DNA from 2 places in the Halomonas sp. CnH100-B genome. Region 1 is predicted to be linked to the other one. Evidence: predicted binding sites of a transcription regulator. Region 1 holds the regulator's gene; the other holds the start of a gene.
What was found. The regulator sigma-54, encoded in region 1, starts transcription at its own class of promoters, with help from an activator protein. The targets are predictions, from matches to a motif close to TGGCACNNNNNTTGCTNT.
Positions count from the first base shown of each region.

Region 2: a site for sigma-54 is predicted at 1,730-1,747, ahead of NH398_RS00115 (sugar phosphorylase). Genes of this name have one in related genera too.

Region 1 is NZ_JAMXRX010000001.1:275,648-279,954, reverse strand. It holds gene lptC (LPS export ABC transporter periplasmic protein LptC) at 1-235, shown strand, start outside; gene lptA (lipopolysaccharide transport periplasmic protein LptA) at 232-726, shown strand; gene lptB (LPS export ABC transporter ATP-binding protein) at 738-1,496, shown strand; gene NH398_RS01145 (RNA polymerase factor sigma-54) at 1,602-3,017, shown strand; gene raiA (ribosome-associated translation inhibitor RaiA) at 3,115-3,423, shown strand; gene ptsN (PTS IIA-like nitrogen regulatory protein PtsN) at 3,428-3,895, shown strand; gene rapZ (RNase adapter RapZ) at 3,953-4,307, shown strand, end outside.
Region 2 is NZ_JAMXRX010000001.1:24,979-29,285, forward strand. It holds gene NH398_RS00115 (sugar phosphorylase) at 1-1,697, opposite strand, end outside; gene nrdR (transcriptional regulator NrdR) at 1,953-2,432, shown strand; gene ribD (bifunctional diaminohydroxyphosphoribosylaminopyrimidine deaminase/5-amino-6-(5-phosphoribosylamino)uracil reductase RibD) at 2,450-3,598, shown strand; gene ribBA (bifunctional 3,4-dihydroxy-2-butanone-4-phosphate synthase/GTP cyclohydrolase II) at 3,671-4,307, shown strand, end outside.

The DNA of each region.
Region 1 (4,307 bases):
GTCTGCCCGGCTACTGGCTCCCGAAGAGGGCTGGCAGCTCGACACGCAGCAATTAAACTACGATGGCGTGACGCGCCATGCCTGGAGCGATACGCCCGTGCTGTTGCAGCAGCCGCCGCAGCGCATGGAAGCCTCCCGCATGGACGTTTGGCTCGATGACAGCCAAGTCCGCCTGACCAATAACGTGCGCGGCGTCCACCCGCCTGCCACTCGTAACCCTGAGGAGTCGCGATGAACGCCTCTCTCCGCACTGCACTCTTTACGTTAACCCTACCCCTCGCCACGGCGGCCATGGCACAAAGCCAAGCCCCCATCGAGGTCGAAGCCGACCGCCTGGACCTCGACCAGCGCGCTGGCACCGCTGTTTACTCAGGCAACGTGGACATTCGCCAGGGCGAGATGCAACTGCGCGGCGAACGCGTCGAAATTCAGCGCAACGACGCAGGCGAGCTGTCACGCGCCATTGCCACGGGTGAGCGCGCCTACCTGCGCAATCAGCTCGAAGATCAAGAAACCCCCATGGAGGGCTGGGCGCGTCGTATCGTTTACCATGTCGCCGAACGCCGTGTCGAGCTGATCGACCAAGCCGAACTGACCCAGCAAGGCGACCGTTTCCAAGGGGGGCGTTTGGAGTACTTCATCGACCAGGAAGTGGTGCAAGCACGCTCCGACGTGAGCGGTAGCGACAACCAGCGCATTCGCATGACTCTTCAGCCCGAACAATAGGGAGCGGCCACGTGGCAGCATCAACCTCTGCAGATTCCGCACCTGTCAAAACGCTCTACGCCCATCACCTAGCGAAGAGCTACAAACGCCGTCGGGTCGTGAAAGATATCAACCTGGAAATCGCTCAGGGTAGCGTCGTCGGCCTGCTGGGGCCCAACGGGGCGGGTAAAACCACGTCGTTTTACATGATCGTTGGACTGGTCAAATCCGATGCCGGTAGCGTCGGTATCGACGACGTCGACCTGACCCATGCGCCCATGCACGAGCGCGCCATGGCCGGGATTGGCTACCTCCCCCAGGAAGCCTCCATTTTCCGCAAGCTCTCGGTGGCCGATAACATCATGGCGATTCTCGAGACGCGCAAAGCGCTGGACCGTAGCGCTCGGGAAGCACGCCTCGAGTCACTGCTCGAAGATTTCCATATTACCCACATTCGCGACAACCTGGGCATGAGCCTCTCAGGGGGCGAGCGCCGCCGAGTGGAGATCGCTCGCTCACTCGCTACCGAGCCCGCATTCATTCTGCTCGACGAGCCGTTTGCCGGGGTCGACCCTATTTCAGTGGGTGAAATCAAAACCATCATCCGCGCACTGAAAAAACGCCACATCGGCGTCTTGATCACTGACCATAACGTGCGCGAAACCCTGGATATTTGTGACATTGCCTACATCGTTGGCGACGGCCATATCATCGCCAGTGGAAACGCCCAGGAGATCCTCAATAACCAGAAGGTTCGTGATGTCTATCTAGGCGCAGACTTCCGCCTCTAAACTCTGGCCTGACCAAACTTTTCTTTTAGTGGCATGCTTATTGCACTTGCACAGAGTCATAACTCGCTCTAGGGTGGAGCTTTCTGATTAACGAGTGGTTCTCAGATGGTCATGAAAGCTTCTCTCCAATTGCGTATCGGCACACAGCTGACCATGACACCTCAGCTGCAGCAGGCCATTGCCCTGCTACAGCTCTCCACGCTGGACCTCCGTCAAGAAATTCAGCAAGCGCTGGACGCTAACCCCATGCTCGAACAAGAGGATGAGTTTGGCGAACAGGCTGTTAGCGAGCCTCAAGAGGCCGAGTGGTCGGACAGCATTCCCAACGAACTCTCCGTAGACAGCGACTGGTCGGACACCTACCAAGACATGGGTAGCTTGGGCGGTAGCAGCGAAGGACCCGACTTCGAGCGCCAAGCCGCAGGCCAAAGCCTTCATGGCCATCTGTTATGGCAATTGGCCATGACCGACTTCTCTCCCCGCGACTATGCCATTGCCGAAAGCCTGATCGATGCACTGGATGCCAACGGCTATCTCACTCAACCGCTCAACGACATCCGCGAAGGCCTCAAGGCGCAAGGCCACGACAGCCTGAGCCAGCGTGAAGTAGAAAACACCCTGTTGCGCTTACAACAGTTCGAGCCCACCGGCGTGTTTGCCCGCGACCTGCGCGAGTGCCTGATGCTTCAGCTGGCCGCGCTGCCTGAAGACACCCCGCTATTGATGCCCGCAAAACGCTTGGTGCGTCAGTTTCTCGAAGCCTTGGGCAAAGACGATTTACGGCTACTCAAGCGCCGCCTGAGCCTGGATGACGAGCAGTTGGACGACGTCATCCGTTTAATTCGCAGCCTTGACCCACGCCCAGGCAGCGCCTACGGCGTGACCGACGACAGCTATATCACGCCCGATTTGGTCGTGCGCCATGACAACGAGGGCTGGCACTTAGAGCTCAACCCGGAGGCGCTGCCGCGCCTGCGTATCCAGCCCGATTACGCCAGTTTGATCAAACGTGCCGACAAGAGCCAAGACAACCAGTTCTTGAAAGAGCACCTCCAAGAAGCTCGCTGGCTGATCAAAAGCCTTTCCAGCCGTAATGACACGCTTCTGCGAGTAGGTCGTGAAATCATCGCCCGCCAGATCGGCTTTCTAGAGCACGGCGAAGAGGCCATGAAACCGCTGATCCTGGCCGACATCGCCGAGGCCGTGGAGATGCACGAGTCCACGATCTCCCGTGTGACGACGCAGAAATTCATACATACGCCACGAGGCGTGTTCGAGTTGAAGTACTTCTTCTCGAGCCAAGTCAGCAGCCACGATGGCGGCGATAGCCACTCCAGCACCGCCATTCGTGCACGGATCAAAAAACTGATACAAGAGGAGCCGTCGGGTAAACCGCTCTCCGATAGTCGCCTGGTGACCCTCCTTGAGGAGGGAGGCATCAGCGTTGCCCGGCGTACGGTAGCGAAATATCGCGAGTCAATGGGTATTCCCTCGTCCAGTGAGCGCCGCCGTTTACGCTAGTTAAACGGTAGGGCATGACAAACTCGACGCAGGGGCTTTGCAATAGCGCAAAAAGGGTTACAATCGAAGTACAGCCCGATGGATAAGGAGCACGTCAATGCAAGTAAACATCACTGGTCATCACGTTGAACTGACTGACGCCTTGCGTGACTACGTTAACGAAAAGCTGGAACGCGTCGAACGCCACTATGACAACATCACCACGGTGCAAGTGACCTTATCTGTCGAGAAAGAACGCCAGCAGGCAGCCTGTACGCTGCATGCCGCCGGTGCCGACCTTCATGCCGAAGCCCTCGATAACGATATGTATGCCGCTATCGATGCGCTCGCAGACAAAATCGATCGTCAACTCGTTAAACACAAGGAAAAAGCACAAGCTCGCGCCCAGGGCGCAGGCGTGCGTTAACTCAATGACGTTGGAAACCATCCTCCCCCCGGAGCGCGTGCTCTACGACGTGCCCGGGGGCAGCAAAAAACGGGTGCTGGAGTTTTTCAGCACCTTCATCGCCCAAAACACACCCAGCCTCGATAGCCAAGAAGTGTTTAGCCGCCTGATTGGACGCGAGCGTCTCGGCAGCACGGGAATTGGCAACGGCGTTGCCATCCCCCACGCACGTAGCCCGCACTGTAGCTCGCCCATCGCTGGCTTTTTGAAACTTGCCGAGCCGGTCGATTTCGATGCCATCGATGGCGACCCCGTCGATCTAGTGTTCGTGTTGCTCGTACCCGAAGAGGCGGACGACACGCATCTCGCTCTGCTTGGGCAAGTCGCGACGATCATGAACGATGCGAATACCCGTCAACAGTTACGCAAAGCCAGCAGTCAAAAAGAGCTATTGACCCTGATGACGGCCAAGATACGCGAACAGGCCGCGTAAGATACTCACACGTCCATCACTGTTTATTTCCTACGCTCATACGCCAAGAGAGACGCTATGCAACTGGTGATCATTAGCGGCCGTTCGGGGTCCGGTAAATCTATCGCCTTACAAGCGCTGGAGGATCTTGGCTATTATGCGATCGATAACTTACCTGCCATGCTGCTGGGCTCGCTGATCGATGAGCTGCGCGCTCAAGGAGAACGCACTCGTATTGCCGTTAGCATCGATGCGCGCAACCTCCCCATCGCGCTGGAGCGTCTGCCAGCGCTGTTGGAAGAGCTACGCCAGCGAGACATTCGTTTTCAGGTGATCTATCTAACCACGGACGCACGCATTCTGCTGGAGCGCTACTCCGCCACTCGTCGTCGCCACCCCCTCACTCGCGACAGCGAAATGACGCTGGAAGAGG
Region 2 (4,307 bases), 250 kb from region 1:
AGCGTGTCTAGCGGCTGCCAGTGGTGCTGAGTGAGCGCTTGGTTCAGAGCATCGCCTGCGTGGGCGAGATCAACCTTGCCATCGGTGACGTTGTACAGGGCGAGCAAGCGCCGGCCGCTAGCGAGCGGGCCGCGCTCGATCGCCAGCAGTTCAGGGGGCGTTTCTATCACGCGCTGCGGTGCGTTGGGGTGAAAGCAGGGCTCTTGACGGCGCCGTGTTAGCAGCCGATGCAGGGCGTGGAACACGTCGTGGGTCGGGGTGGAAGGGCTCTCTAATAGCAGAGCTAGCTCATCGAGCTGCCAGCGACGACGGTTGATCGAGCGTAAGCGGCCGCTGCGTTCCACGCCTTCGACATCGTTCAGCGTGCCGGTAAGCGTATGGATATAGAGCGCGGGTATTCCTTGCAGGCTGAGCATGATCGCTTGGCTACATAGAAAGCGCGCAATTTGCCACGGGTCTGGCCCGCGGCGGGTGCCGCGCATGGCCTCAAACCAGGTAATGTTGATCTCGTAGGGCGTGTCGCTACCGTCAGGGTTGCTGCGCATACTGACAAACCCACCAAAGCGGTGCATCAGCTCCAGCAGCGCGTCGCGCTCATGGTCGGGCAGCAGGCCTTCTAGCGGTCGTACGCCGATACCGTCGTGGCTGGCGGTGAAATTTAGGTAGGTGCACTGCTTCGGTAGTACTGGCAGGCTGTTCAGCCACGTTTGCAGCGTCGTCGCTTCGCCGCGAGTCAAGGTGTGCAGTAGCAGCGGGGGCAGGGCGAACTGGTACACCATGTGGGCTTCATCGGGCGCGCCTTCCGCTAATCGCTCCAAGCCAAAGTAGCTGATGTTTTCGGCATGGGGCACGTTGGTTTCGGTGATCAGCAGCGTACCGGGGGCTATTTCATCCACGATGGCGCGAAGTAAGCGCACCACCGTATGGGTTTCGGGCAGGTGAATGCAGGAGGTGCCCAGGCGCTTCCACAAAAATGCCACCGCGTCCAAGCGAATAATGCGCACTCCTTGCTGTAGGTAGAACAGCAAAATACCCACGAACTCGAGCAACACATCCGGGTTTTCGAAGTTGAGATCTATTTGGTCTTCCGAGAAAGTCGCCCACACGTGGCGCGTCCCCCGGCGCGTAGAGATCGGCACTAGGAGTGGGCTACTGCGTGGTCGGGTGACCTGGGAAACATCGGTATCCGGATCGACTTCAATAAAGTAGTCGCGACCGGGCAGGCTGCCGGTCAGGTAATCGACGAACCAGAGCGACTCCCGCGAGACATGATTGAGCACTAAATCGGCCATCAAATCATAGTGGCTGGCCAAGTTTTGAATATGCGCCCACTCGCCCAGCTCGCTATTGACCTCGCGGTAGTGAATCACCGAAAAACCATCGTCACTGCTCCAGGGGAAAAAGGGCAGCACGTGGACCCCGCTGATGGCATCCCCCAGGTAGCGCTGCAGAAAGGTATCCAGCACCGCTAACGGCGGCGTTCCCTCCTCCACAATGGAGTCGCCGTAACAGATGACCCACTGATCTTGTTCGCTCCATGTTGGTGCATCATGAGGCGTCTCGCTCGTCGTTGGGGCGGTCGTCGACATCGCGCGAAAATGCGCAAGGTGCTGTCCTATTCGCCGCTGAACCTCCCCGGCGCGCGGGCCATATAGATGGGTGAGGTAGCGGTGAACGGTCTGTTCGAAAGCGGTCATAGCGGGCGTCCTATCAATCAACTTCGACAAACGCTGCAGCTTGTGTGCCAAATCGTTACAATACGGTGAGATACGCGTCGTATAACACCGCTATGCCATCAGGTCGTGGCTGCCGCTGCCGCCGACCCGTTGGCGATAAAACAGTTTATAAAATGGCGAAGCGCGCTAGGGCCGACGCCTTGACGCTGCTCGTTCGCCCAGGCTGACACGCTGCACGCACTGGTTCTAGTGTGTACTGATAATAGGTTGACTGCCATGCATTGCCCTTTTTGTGGTGCAAACGATACGAGAGTGACAGATTCCAGGCTGGTGGCAGAGGGTGACCAGGTGCGCCGTCGTCGCCAGTGCGCCAACTGCCATGAACGCTTTACGACTTACGAAACCGCCGAGCTGATTATGCCGCGGGTGGTGAAATCCGACGGCTCTCGTGAAAGCTTCAATGAAGCGAAGTTACGCGACGGCATGCTGCGCGCGCTGGAAAAGCGTCCGGTCAGCGCCGAAGCCATCGAGGCCTCGGTCGAGCGTATACGGCAAACGCTGCGCGCCCGCGGCGACCGTGAAGTGAACGCCCGCGAGATCGGTGAGGCCGTGATGAAAGCGCTTCGTAGTCTCGATCAAGTTGCCTACATTCGCTTTGCCTCGGTATACCGCAAGTTTCAGGATCTCGACGAATTCCGCGCTGAAATCGATCGGCTCTCCCAGGAGCCCTCCGATGAGTCGGCCGGACAGGGTTAATCGAACGGAGCATCATGATGGGTGAGTTCTCCACCGCCGACCATCGCTATATGGCCCGCGCGATTCAATTGGCCAAGCGGGGGGTGTATACCACCGACCCCAATCCGAGAGTGGGGTGCGTGATCGTGTCCTTCGCGGACAGCGAAGAGGGCCATATCGTGGGGGAGGGGTACCATGTGCGTGCCGGAGAACCCCACGCAGAAATCCATGCGCTGCAGGCAGCGGGCAGCGAGGCTCGAGGCGCTACCGCCTATGTCACGCTCGAGCCCTGCTCTCATACCGGACGGACCGGCCCCTGCGCCGTGGCACTGGCCGATGCCGGTGTTGCCCGTGTCGTCGTGGCGATGCAGGACCCGAACCCTCGGGTTAGTGGGGGTGGCATCGCCCATTTAGAGGCGGCGGGCATCCAGGTGCAGGTGGGGCTGCTCGAGACCGACGCCAAGGCGCTCAACCCAGGGTTCATCTCCCGGATGGAGCGCGGCCGCCCCTACGTGCGGTTGAAAATGGCCATGAGTCTGGATGGTCGTACCGCGATGGGGTCAGGTGAGTCGCAGTGGATCACCGGGCCCCAGGCGCGCACGCAGGTGCAGCGTCTGCGTGCCCGGTCAAGCGCCATACTGAGCGGCGTAGAGTCTCTGATCATGGATGACTCCCGCCTCACCCTAAGGGCCGACCAGTTAGCGCTGGACAACGCCGATGACATCGTCCAGCGCCAACCGCTACGGGTGATCCTCGATTCGCGCCTTCGTCTTCCACTAGCGGCTGCCTGCCTGCGCGAGCCGGGGCGCACGCTCATCATCACGACGGATCAACACAGCGAAGAGAAACGGCGTAAACTGGCAGAAGCCGGGGCCGAGATTCAGGTAGTACCTGCCGAAAACGGGCGTATTGCGCTGGCTGACATGCTGCGCTGGCTAGCGGATAATGAGCAGGTTAACGAACTGTTGGTGGAAACGGGTGCCACGCTGGCGGGCGCACTGCTAGAGGCGGATTTGATCGATGAGCTGCAGCTTTTTGTCGCGCCCACGCTGTTGGGCGGCGAGGCCAGGCCGCTATTTGCTCTGCCGGGGATTACCCAGATGGCCGATCAGAAACGTTTGACGGTGACGGCATCGCGAACCGTTGGGAGCGACTGGTGGATCATTGCCACCCCGCAGGCTGACTAGCGCAAGCCGTCATTGCAAGGTACCCTGACGCCCGAATTCGCATACGATGCGAGCCTATTTTTTGGAGATTCCATGGCGCACTCCTCTTCAGAGGGTTTATCCCCCATCGCTGAGCTGGTAGATGACATTCGCCAGGGCAAAATGGTGATTCTCATGGACGATGAGGATCGCGAGAACGAAGGTGATATCATCATGGCCGCCGAAATGGTGAAGCCTGAGCATATCAACTTCATGGCGCGGTATGCCTGCGGTCTAATTTGTATGCCGATGACCCGCGAGCGCTGCGAGCAGCTCAACCTGCCGCTGATGGTGCGGGACAATGGCTCCGGTTTTGGTACCAAGTTCACGCTCTCCATCGAGGCGACGGAAGGGGTCACCACCGGTATTTCCGCTGCCGATCGTGCTCGGACGGTGCAGGCCGCCGTTGCTCCGAATGCCAAGCCCTCGGATATCGTTCAGCCGGGCCACATTTTCCCGCTGATGGCCGAGCCAGGCGGCGTACTGCGCCGCGCAGGGCATACCGAAGCCGCCTGCGATCTGGCAGCGCTGGCGGGTTTGGACCCCAGCGGCGTCATTTGCGAGATCATGAACGATGATGGCAGTATGGCCCGCCGCCCGGAGCTGGAGGCCTTTGCCAAGGCGCACGGTATCAAGATGGGCACCATTGCCGATTTGATCCACTATCGTATCGTGAATGAGCAGACGGTGG